Regions from separate parts of the Listeria tempestatis genome, predicted to be linked through region 2. Evidence: predicted binding sites of a transcription regulator. Region 2 holds the regulator's gene; the other holds the start of a gene.

Region 1 (6,366 bases), on a different contig from region 2:
AACTGAACGTATGAATGAAAAAGCAACACTCAAAGCAATGGTTCCATGGAAAGAAAGAATTAGCTATGGCTTAAGTGACACAGCATGTAATTTAGCATTTCAAGTTATCGGAACGTATTTAATGTTTTTTTATACCGACGTTTATGGGATTAGCGCGGCAGCTGTCGGGACGCTGTTTTTAGTCGCACGTGTCATTGACGCGTTTGATGGACCTATTATTGGGATTTTTATTGACCGAACGCATACGAGGTGGGGGAAGAGTAGACCATTTTTCTTATGGTTCTCCATTCCGTTTGGTCTCTTGTGTGTGCTCACATTTACAACGCCAGATTTGTCAGACGGCGGGAAAATTGTTTGGGCTTACGTAACGTACATCTTAGTTGGCATTTTCTATTCGTGCGTGAATTTGCCGATTACATCAATTTTACCGAGCTTAACGAACAATCCGAAAGAGCGAACAGTGCTTGGAACCATTCGTCAATTTGGTGGCACGCTTGGACAAATTGTTGTGACCGTATTCACCTTACCAATTGTGGCTTTTCTAGGTGCTGGTGACCAACAAAAAGGTTTTTTCCTAACCATTTTGTTATTTTCAGTCGTAGCCGTTGTTTTACTTTTAAATACTTTCGTCAACACAAAAGAGCGTATTGTAAACGTTCAAAAAGTGGTGCGCGTGAAGGATAGCGTAAAAGCAATGAAGCGCAACTGGCCGTGGATGATTATGATTTTGATGAACTTCATTTATTGGATGGCGATGACGATGAAAAATCAAACGACGGTGTATTTCTTTAAATACAATCTTGGTCGAGAAGATTTGGTGCCAATCATTATGGCACTCGCATTTGGCTCGCTCTTAACACTTTTATTTACGCCAGCAGTGGCTTTTCGCCTTGGTAAACGAAATACTATGGTGATGGGGCTAGTTCTTGCAATCATTGGTCAGGTGATTATGGGGATTGGGGCACACAATTTGAGTATCGCCATTATTATTTTGGGCGTTATCATTAATGCTTTTGGAACCGGTTTTATTTCCGGACTATTGTCGGTTATGCTTGCCGATACTGTCGATTATGGCGAATGGAAAAACGGCGTTCGCGCTCAAGGACTTTTGACATCTGCTTCTAGTTTTGGGGCAAAATTTGGTATGGGCATCGGCGGCGCCTTAACGGCTGGAATTTTAGCGATGGGCGGTTATCAAGCGAATCAAGTACAGACAGATGCATCGCTTTCCGCTATTGAATTCAATTTTGTGTGGATCCCAATTGTTGGCTTTGCAATTGCAGCGATAGCGCTATTTTTCTACCGGGCTGACAAGCAGGAAAAACAATATTTAGTAGAGTTAGAAGAACGAAATCGAGAGTTTAGAGAAAACGAAAAATAAAGGAGAATATTATGACTTATTTTAAACAAATTGAAAAAATTAATTTTGAAGGTGTATCATCTGAAAATCCATTTGCATTTAGACATTACAACCCGGAGGAAGTTGTGTTAGGGAAAACGATGAAGGAGCATTTGCGCTTTGCTGTGGCGTACTGGCATACAATGACACAAGATGGTTCTGACCCGTTTGGTGCGGCGACAAATATTCGTGATGTTCACGGGGCAACAGAGATGGAGCTTGCCAAAAATCGTGTGGAGATGTTTTTTGAGATTTTGGAAAAACTTGGCGTGGAATATTTTTGCTTCCATGATGTGGACATCGCACCTGAAGGGGACTCGCTTCAAGAATTTATGCGCAATTTAGATGAAATTACAGATTTAATTCAGCAAAAAATGACGCAAACGGGGATTAAATTGCTTTGGAATACGGCAAATTTATTCACGCACCCACGCTTTTTAAATGGCGCAGCTTCAACAAATAATGCTGATGTATATGCGCATTCCGCGGCGCAAATTAAAAAAGGTCTTGATATTAGTAAAAAGTTAGGTGGTAAGAATTATGTCTTTTGGGGCGGCCGTGAAGGGTATGAATCGCTTTTAAATACGGATATGGCATTTGAACAGGCTAACATGGCGCGTATGTATAAAATGGCCATTCGCTATGCAAAAGAAATTGGTCATGACGTACAATTTTTAATTGAGCCGAAACCGAAAGAACCAACCAAACATCAATATGACTTTGATGCGGCGACAACAATGGCATTCTTGCAAAAATATGGTCTCGAAAATGATTTTAAATTGAATCTAGAAGCCAATCATGCGACGCTTGCTGGTCATACTTTTGAACATGAATTGAACGTGGCACGCACTTATGATGCACTTGGATCAATTGATGCCAATCAAGGCGACTTACTACTTGGCTGGGATACCGATGAATTCCCAACGAACATTTACGACACGACGCTTACAATGTATGAAATCCTCCAAAACGGTGGGATAGCACCAGGCGGGATTAATTTTGACGCTAAAGTTCGGCGCAGTTCTTTTGAAATGGAAGACCTTCTTTTGGCTCACATCGCGGGTATGGACACATATGCACGCGGACTAAAAGCGGCAGCAAAATTGACGGAAGATCGCTTTTTTGAAAAAATCAAGGAAGAACGATATCAAAGCTTCCGCGAAGGAATTGGCGCACGCATTTTAAATGGTGAGGAAGATCTTAAAACGCTAACTGAATATGCGCTAGCAAATGAGGAAGTCAAAAACGCGTCAAGCCACATTGAATATGTGAAGTCCCGCTTGAACGATTATTTAATTTAAAGGAGAAAAAAATGGCTTATGTTTTAGGGTTGGATTTAGGAACGAGCGCGCTAAAGGCGGTTTTGATGAGCGAGGCAGGCGATTTGATTGCCGAATCTTCGGCGGAGTACCCGCTAATAGGTGAGCGTAAGGGCTACAGTGAGCAATTGCCTTCTGAATGGGTGCGTGCACTAAAAGAAGTGTTTCAGGCGCTTCATGCGGAGGTGCCCAATTTAAAGAAAGAGCTCTCGGGAATTAGCTTTTCCGGACAAATGCACAGCTTAGTTGTTTTAGATGACGAGATGCAAGTGGTGCGCCCTGCTATTCTTTGGAATGATGTACGGACAACAAAAGCGTGCGCCTACATCCGCGAAAAGTTACCGCAAATTAAATCGATTACGAGAAATGATGTGTTGGAAGGGTTCACACTCCCAAAACTAGTGTGGCTTGCACAAAATGAGCCAGAAACATGGGAACGAGCGGCGCATTTTTGTCTACCAAAAGACTATCTCGCTTTCATTTTAACGGGTGAACTCTGCACGGATTATTCTGATGCGGCGGGCACGCTCCTTCTCGATGTGGCACACAAAACGTACTCACAGGAAATCCTATCCGCGTTTGACATCCAAAAATCACAGCTTCCAAAGCTCGTTTCATCTACGACTTGTACCGGATTTGTCACCGAACAAATTGTTTTGCAGCTTGGGATTCAAACGAGTGTCAAAGTATTCATGGGCGGAGCGGATAACGCGGTGGCCGCAATTGGTGCTGGCATCACCAAACCAGGTTTGGCACTTTCGAGCATTGGGACGAGTGGCGTCTTCCTCAGTTTCGAATCACACGTTTTGGAGGCTGACGTATCTCCTTTACATTTCTTTAATCATGTAGAAGAAGATGCTTTCTATTCAATGGGTGTGACGCTTTCTGCGGGCAATAGTTTGAACTGGTTTAAGCAGACGTTTGCGCCAGAAGTAAGTTTTGATGATCTTTTTGAGGGCGCAAAGGCGATTCCGATTGGTGCGGAAGGTCTCTTGTTCACGCCTTACCTAAGCGGTGAGCGCACGCCGTATACAGATAGTGCGATTCGCGGTGCTTTTATTGGTATTGACGGTCGCCATTCGCGCAGTCATTTCATGCGTGCGGTTATAGAGGGGATTACTTTTTCGCTTCGTGACGCTTTTGAGCTTTTAAAACTGGCAAATCGTGATGCAACAGAAATTATTGCAGTTGGTGGGGGTGCAAAAAATCCGCTGTGGCTCCAAATGCAAGCAGATGTGTATAATCGAAATATTCGAACCTTGACGAGTGAACAGGGTCCAGGTGTTGGTGCCGCAATGATTGCTGCAACAGGTCTCGGCTTATATCCCAATTTAAATGCATGCGCGGACGTTTTTGTGAAATACCGCGATGAGATATACGAGCCAAATAATCAAAATGTCATGGAATATGAAAAAATATATGCCATTTATCGTGAAATTTACAAGGCAACTAAACCGCTTTCAATGAGTCTAGATAAGCTTTAAAGTAAGAAATGCCCATGTTTTGTCCTCTTTTAAAAAAATACATAGAGTGTTACAATGAGAACACTAGTGTTTTAAAATATAGGAGGCAATAAATTGGAACAAGGCAAACTGACAATTTATTTTGTAAGACATGGCAAAACAGAATGGAATTTAACTGGACAAATGCAAGGCTGGGGAGACTCTCCACTTGTTTCGGAAGGTAAAAATGGTGCGATTTTAGTCGGCGAAGCCCTTCAAGATATTCATTTTAAAGCAGCTTATGTAAGTCCGAGTAAACGTACACAAGATACCGCTAAATACATTTTAAGCGGAAAAAAAGTCCCAATCCATCTAACAGAAGAATTTCGTGAAATGAGCTTTGGCTCGTGGGAAGGTATACGTGTTAGCGAATTAGATATTCAGTTTAAAGAAGCGCGCGAAGCCATGTTACATAGCCCAGCGACTTTTGACGCAAGTGAAAATGGCGGTGAAACTTACTACGAACTGGAAACACGAATTCAAAAAGGCATGCAAAAGCTTATTTCTGAACAAAAAAGTGGTAATATTCTGGTCGTTTCTCACGGCATGACGTTAACGCTTCTCATGTTCCTTCTAGCGGGTGGCGAAATGGCCGATCATCGCTCAAAGGGTGAACGGATTTTAAATACGAGTATTAGTAAAGTAGAGTATAGCGATGGTAAATTCCATATTGTTAAGCTAAATGATGTGGCGCATTTGGAAAAAGCTCGCGTTTAATACTGAAAAAAGCCGCTATCCTTAGTTTAGGTTAGCGGCTTGATTTATGCTGAGGTGTATATTTTTTTCGTTTTGTAATCGTATTTAAGCGTTCTTTTTTTGAAAAATCGTATTGTCATATCTATTACAAGTGCCATTTCTAATTTTTTGAGCACTTTTTTTGTGAATACGCACACAAGCTTCTTTTTTTATGTTATTATTGTTCATGTGTTCACAAGGTAAGGGTATAAACGTGAAAAGGGAATAAAATTGGGAGGTTTAACGATGAAAAAGAAATTACTTGCGACACTTATTTTTATCCTTTCTATCACACTTGTACTAGCAGGGTGCGGGTCTAGTGATAAGTCAAACGAGAAAAGTAAGTCGAGTGAAAAAAAGGAAGCAACAGAAGCAAATTCAGGAGCATCACAAGCAAGCTATACATCACTAGATAAATTAAAAGATAACTACGATATCATTATTATCGGTGCAGGTGGCGCGGGAATGTCTGCAGCCCTTGAAGCAAAAGCAAAGGGATTAAATCCAGTTATTTTTGAAAAAATGCCCGTTGCTGGAGGCAATACATCCAAGGCGTCATCTGGCATGAATGCTTCAGAAACCAAATTTCAAAAAGAACAAGGAATTGAAGACAGTAATGACCTCTTTTATGAGGAAACTTTAGCGGGTGGACACGGAACAAATGATAAAGAGATGCTTCGCTTCTTTGTAGATAATTCTGCTAGCGCAATTGATTGGCTAGATTCAAAAGGAATTACGTTAAATAATATTACGATTACTGGCGGAATGAATGAAAAACGGACGCATCGTCCAGAAGATGGTTCCGCAGTAGGTCAATACTTAGTAGATGGTTTATTAGAAAATGTGCAAAAAGAAGAAATTCCAACATTTGTAAATGCAAATGTAACAGAAATTACCGAAAAAGATGGCAAAGTAAACGGCGTAAAAGTGACGTTCAATAATAAGACAGAAAAAAATATTGCAGCAGACGCAGTTGTTGTCACTACAGGTGGATATGGTGCAAATGCTGAATTAATTGAAAAAGTCCGTCCTGATTTAAAAGGATATGTGACAACAAACCAAGAAGGCAGCACTGGTGATGGGATTAAGATGATTGAAAAACTTGGTGGCACAACGGTTGATATGGATCAAATTCAAGTCCATCCAACTGTTCAGCAAGAAAAGTCATACTTAATTGGGGAAGCTGTTCGTGGTGAAGGTGCCATTTTAGTAAATAGCGATGGCAAACGCTTCACAAATGAACTTAACACACGAGATAAAGTGACTGCGGCTATCAATACGTTGCCTGAAAGATCGGCTTATTTAGTTTTTGATGCGGGGGTAACGGAACGTGTGAAAGCAATTAAGCAATATGAAGAAATGGGATTTGTGAAAAAGGCTGATACGGTAGAAGCTCTAGCAAATGAAATCG
Region 2 (6,366 bases):
AATACGCTGGCTCCCAGTTACTTTTACAAGCGGAACATTATATTTTTCTGCCGTTTTAGCAATTAAAAGCAGTTGCTCCGGACTTGTTTTACCGCCGCGCATTCTCGGTATAACTGAGTAAGTTCCGTCATTTTGAATATTGGCATATAGCCGTTCATTGACGTAGCGCGATGCTTTTTCATCTTCATGCTCACCTGGAAAAGCAACATTCAAATAAAAATTAATGGCTGGGCGACATTTTGAACACCCTTCTTTTTGTTTAAAACTAAGTTCCCGGTAAACTTCTGAACTGGACTTCAAACCTCTTTTATGAATTTGCAGCACAATTTCATCACGCGATAGGTTTGTACAACCACAAATGCCAGTAGCCGCCTGAACTACTTCGCCGCCAAGCGCAATCCCAAGTAAATCATGCACTTTATCTTTACATTTCCCACATGACCCGCCTGCTTTAGTCATTTTAGTCACTTCAGAAACAGATGTTAAATGATGTGTGCTTATGGCTTCTAAAATAGTACCTTTCGTAACACCATTACAGCCACAAACGGTTTCGCTATCTTCCCAAGTTGAGACATCATCACTTGTGTCATCATTTGGCGATGTAAGTAGTGACACGGGGCCTAAATCACTAATATCTAATTTTTGCGTAATCATTTTTAAAAAGCGATTTTCATCTGCCGTATCTCCGTATAAAATTGTCCCCACCACACGACCATTTTTAATAAATACTTTCTTGTAACTATTGTTCCACTCATCATGTGCTTCAATCGCTTTTATTTCATCATCCGTTTTTATGAGTCCTGCTGAAAACAAATCACAGCCAGATACTTTTAACGCGGTGTGCGTCATACTTCCTTTATAGCCTTCGGTTTCTTTCCCAGTTAAATAATCGGCTAATACCTTTCCTTGTTCGTATAAAGGGGCTACTAAGCCATAGCAAGTTCCTTGATGCTCCACACATTCTCCAAGTGCATAAATATTGGAAACGCTCGTTTCTAAATAATCATTAACAAGAATGCCACGATTAGTAGCAATCCCAGCTGCCTCGGCAAGTGCTTTTTCTGGTCTTATGCCAATTGACATGACAACCAGATCGGTATCTAAAGTTGTCCCGTCAGAAAAAGCTAATCCACTAACATGCTTTGTTCCAAGAATTTTTTCCGTTTTTGTTGCCATTTGGAATTTTAGTCCTTGTTTTTCTAAATCCATTTTTAATAGTTGTCCAGCTGCTTCATTTAGTTGCATTTCCATTAGCCAGTTTTCTAAATGCACTACTGTAACATCCATTCCTTGATCGACTAGGCCTTTTGCAGCTTCTAATCCGAGAAGTCCACCGCCAATAACAGCCGCCTTTTTATATCGATTCGCATAATCTAAAATTTTTTCGGTGTCCTCGATTGTCCGAAATGCGACAACACCTTCTAAGTCGGCTCCTTCGATTGGTAAAATAAACGGGCGTGAGCCTGTTGCCAAAATACATTTGTCATAGCTCACCGTTTTACCGTCAGCCAGTTCAATCATTTGCGCTTCTGAGTCTAGGCGGATTGCCCGATTATCATTTAGTAGCTCGATATTATTTTCCGTATACCATTCAAGTGGGTTTGTAATCGTTTCGTCCACTGTCATCTTTTTTTGCAAAATATTGGATAGCATGATTCGATTGTAATTAGGATATTTTTCTGCTCCAATTATCGTGATGTCATATCGATTTTGGTCGCGTTCTAAAATTTCTTCTATACATCTAACACCCGCCATGCCATTGCCAATTAAAACTAATTTTTCCTTTTCCATGCCGTCCACTCCTAATTTGTGATGTTATGAACATAATATGATACATATTATCACCTTTTAGGATAGCATTAAAAAAAGAGGGAAAGAATTAGGGATTTACCTAAACTTTTCCTCTAAGGATTTTTTAAATTGTAAGCTGGCGTTTGGGTTGCCGTCTCGGCTTGCGATTCCAATTTGGAAATTTTGATACTTGGCTAGGGCGACATTTTTAAAATCGCTTTCTGTTTTGTCGCTCACATCATTTATCCACTGGAAAATTGATTTTTCGCGACCAATGGTTTGATTGATGGTGGCATCATTTGTGCAAGCGAAAATGAGGTGGGCCTCAAGCAAATCTTCTTTTTCATAGATCTTTTTAGCAAAAGTAAGGTTGGGAGCTTTTGGAAAATCACTTCGAATTTCTGGTGCTACGACATGAATGCGGCAATTGGGTTCTTCTTTTAACAATCCTTCTACTTTTCGTTTTGCGATTCTTCCTCCACCGATGACAACGATTCTTTTATTTGTAAGTGACAGATTAACGATATAGCCCATTTTTAAAGCTCCTTCCTAATTTCAGTTATGATAAGATCTTTCAAGTCATCATCTAAATTAAGCGAAGGTAGAATAGTCGCCTCTGGAAATTTTTCATGCACAGCTATTTCGATTTTAGAAACGAGTAATCCATCTAAAAGGAAAAAAGGATATATGAGCAACTCACCTTTTTCTTGCTGTAAAATTTCCATATACGGCTTTTCACCATATAAGAAAGCGGATTTTGTTTTAATGCCTAGTTGTGCTTCTACTTTTTGACAAATTGCATGTAATTTGGCAGGAATTTCAGGATACTTCGCTGAGCCATGGGCAATGAAATAAAGTGTTGTCATTTTCGTATGTACATGCATACAAATTCTCCGGACTAAGATATTTTCAATGCCTGGCATTTCAGCTAACGGCGATACTATTTTAAATGTAAGGAATGGTCTTTCTTTTGTGGATTCCGCTAAGGCACGCGGAATATCTTCATTCACATGAGTAGCTGTAAAAAGCAGTAATGGAATGACGATAATTTTTTCAACACCTTTTTTGGCTAAATCATTGATTCCCCATTTAATGGTTTGCTCATCGCCTTCTAAAAAAGCTGTTTGTTGCGGGATTTCATTTCCCAAAAGAGGATATATTTCAGATGTAAATCGGGATACCTTTTCATTATTATGCGCTACACGACTTCCATGTGAAACATATAAAATTCCAGTTCTCATTTTAACACTCCGCTCTTTAAAACCTGTCCTCTCACTATAAATTGAGGCTACACAAAATGTCTATTAGGGAAAATCCCATTTTCAATAAAAAACGTTGAGGTACAGTTATTAACCGACTTCAACGTTTTATAAAGGTTTATTTTGTTCGTTTAAATTCGAATTGTTTCATCCACGGACGACCTTTTTTTAGTGCTAAGTATCCGATAATGGCGATTACTAATGCACCAATAATATCTACAATCACGTCTGTCATGGTGTCTTCGAGAGCAGCCCGCCCAACGAGTGGCGTTCCGTTAGAGAGTTCAAAACGCTGCATGTTTAATCCTAAAATAGCGTCAAACGTATATTCATAAACTTCCCAAAAAGCGCCAAGCGTTACTGCAAAGCAGAAGGAAAATATTGCAACAAAACCAGGTTTCATATTCACAACGACTTTATCATTCGCATTTAGCAAGCTAACAAAGGAAAATCCTATCGCACCTAGCATTGCGCCACTGAATGTGTGTAAGATTTTATCCCAATGTGGAACGTTCGAGTAGAATTGTTGAATGGTCCCAAGATAAATCGATGCATATAGAAAAACGATAAACATAAGGTAAACAAGTCCTGGAATTTCAAATTTAAAGCGTCTAGAAACAATCGATGGCAATGCTAAAATGATAATTCCTAAAATAATTTCTACTAATAAGAAAATATAATCGCTTCGGAGCGTCACTTTCGGACCATCTGCTGGCTGTACTGTTGGGGCCGTAAAAATTTCAAAAATTGTTACAATCATCGAGATTCCCATGGATACAAAAATAAAAAGGGCGACCCACTGCGTCCAATTTAATTTTTTCAGTCGTTTCATTCTTTTCACCTCTTATCGAAAACAAGCACATTTAAGTGCTAGCCAAACTGATGACAGTTGGTAATCTTCATCGTAAAAGCCTCCGCTTTGGTATTTGGCTTTATCGAAAGTCGCATCATTTGCCATCAGTTTGGTTTTGCGTAAAATATTTTGTTTTACTTTAATTTGAAGACCATTTTTATTTAAGCTAATAAGGTCAGCTATTCCATTATTTTAGTTTTTAGATGGATAGTTTTCTAAGAAGTAGATAAGCGTTTGTAGTTCAGTCGTTAAATCAATGTGGTGGACACGTACTTGTTTAGGCACACTAATTCGTGCTGGTGTAAAGTTTAAAATGCCCTTCACGTCTGCTTCGATAAGTTTGTCCACTGTTGTTTGTGCTTCATCAGATGGTACGGTTAAAATAACTACTTCAACATTATTTTCTTTTAAAATTTCTTCCATATCATTTAAATGATAAATCGGAATATCTTGTTGAACGCTACCTACTTTTGCAGGATCCACATCAAATGCGGCACATACTCGAATATTATTGTTTTTCATAAAGTTATAATGAAGTAGCGCGGTTCCAAGATTCCCTACTCCAATTATGGCAACGTTAGTTTCTTTATCTTGGCTGAGTGTTTTTCCAAAAAAGTCTAGAATGTAAGATACGTTATAGCCATATCCTTTTTTACCGAGTGCGCCAAAATATGAGAAATCGCGGCGAATTGTTGCAGAATCCACTTTTACAGCTTCACTTAACTCTGCTGAAGATACGCGCTCTTTTCCTGATTCATGTAAGTATTTCAAATAGCGATGATATAGCGGTAAGCGTTTTGCTGTCGCCTGTGGAATTTTTGTCGTTTCATCCATCATGCCAATTAGTCCCTTCTTCCTGATAAAATATAGTTCGTTTTCAAGCATTCTAACTGTTCTCTCGTTCACATGCTTGCTTATATACTATAAACATTTCACATAAAATGCACAAACTTTTTGCTCACATATTTAGAAAACCTTTATTTTACCAGCTTTTATTTTATTCCTCTACTTACATTGTAACGTAAAATCACAATTAATGCTAATGATTTCACAAGACTAAATGTGTGATTGCAACAGACACGTCTTTAAGATAAACTAGAAAAGGATGGGAGAGAAAAATATGATTCTTTTACAAGTACAACAAATTGCCAAGTACTTTGGTGCTGAAACAATTTTAGAAAATATAAAATTAGAAATTAAAACGAATGACCGTATTGCTCTTGTCGGCAGAAACGGGGCGGGGAAATCTACGCTTCTAAAAATCATTGCGGGGCAAACTGGCTATGATGCGGGGCAAATTTCAAAACCGAAAAATGTGCGAATTGGCTATTTAGCACAAAATACGGGACTTGAATCCAGCAAAACGATTTGGAATGAAATGCTAACCGTTTTTGAAGATTTACGTAACATGGAACGCGAGCTACGCGAGATGGAATTAAAGATGGCAGATGGCGACATGTATGCAGATGCTCTGGCTACAAAGCAAGCTTTAGATAGTTACGATGAGCTGCAACACCTTTTCAAAGAACGGGGTGGTTACACGTATGAAGCCGAAATTCGTTCCGTGCTTCATGGGCTCCATTTTTTCGAAGAAGATTATGAGAAATTAGTCGCGGCATTAAGTGGTGGCCAGAAAACGAGACTTGCACTTGCAAAACTACTTTTATCCAAACAAGATCTTTTAATTTTAGATGAACCAACGAACCACCTTGATATTGCAACGCTTTCGTGGCTCGAAGGGTATTTGCAAAATTATGCAGGCGCGCTTCTCATCGTTTCGCACGACCGCTACTTTTTGGACCGGGTTGTGAACCAAGTTTATGAAATTTCCCGCACAAAAATCACGCATTATGTTGGAAATTACAGTCGTTTTCTTGTTTTAAAGGAGGAGCAGCTTGAAAAAGATTGGAAGGAATTCGAGAAACAACAGACGGAAATAGCTAAATTGGAAGACTTTGTTGCTCGTAATATCGTCCGTGCGTCAACCACTAAACGGGCGCAAAGCCGGCGGAAAAAACTGGAGAAAATGGACCGCTTAAATCGGCCAGAAGGAAATGAAAAAGCGGCCCATTTTGGATTTCAATTTGACCGCATCCCTGGAAACGATATTTTATTTGTTGAAGATGTGGCCATTGGTTATTCGAAAGAGCAATTGGTGGCGCAAAATGTTCGGTTTGAAATGAAGCGCGGTGACAGTATTGCACTAGTTGGGCCAAACGGTATTGGCAAGTCCACCCTTTTAAAATCACTCATTCGTGAAATCCCTGTTTTGAAGGGCGATTTTCGCTTTGGCGCTGGCGTTAAAATCGGGTATTACGACCAAGAGCAAGCTAAGCTTTCTTCCAAAAAAACGATTTTACAAGAACTTTGGGATGAATATCCGGAACTAGATGAAAAGGCTGTCCGCACGACACTTGGAAATTTTCTTTTTACAGAAGATGATGTGTTAAAAATTGTAGATAC

The links. Region 2 encodes Rex, which represses fermentation and respiration genes when NADH is low (regulators of the CRP and FNR family bind a similar motif). Its sites were predicted from a motif close to TTGTGAAATATTTCACAA; they were not measured.
Region 1: R8923_RS12470 (flavocytochrome c) is a predicted target of Rex. The motif match lies at 5,098-5,115, and genes of this name have one in related genera.

What each region holds. Positions count from the first base shown of each region.
Region 1 is NZ_CAUYTK010000013.1:2,246-8,611, reverse strand. It holds gene R8923_RS12490 (glycoside-pentoside-hexuronide (GPH):cation symporter) at 1-1,381, shown strand, start outside; gene xylA (xylose isomerase) at 1,393-2,700, shown strand; gene xylB (xylulokinase) at 2,712-4,202, shown strand; gene R8923_RS12475 (histidine phosphatase family protein) at 4,296-4,937, shown strand; gene R8923_RS12470 (flavocytochrome c) at 5,202-6,366, shown strand, end outside.
Region 2 is NZ_CAUYTK010000004.1:29,328-35,693, forward strand. It holds gene nirB (nitrite reductase large subunit NirB) at 1-1,791, opposite strand, end outside; gene R8923_RS06770 (precorrin-2 dehydrogenase/sirohydrochlorin ferrochelatase family protein) at 1,888-2,325, opposite strand; gene R8923_RS06775 (sirohydrochlorin chelatase) at 2,328-3,032, opposite strand; gene R8923_RS06780 (DUF2238 domain-containing protein) at 3,169-3,873, opposite strand; gene R8923_RS06785 (redox-sensing transcriptional repressor Rex) at 4,096-4,740, opposite strand; gene R8923_RS06790 (ABC-F family ATP-binding cassette domain-containing protein) at 5,024-6,366, shown strand, end outside.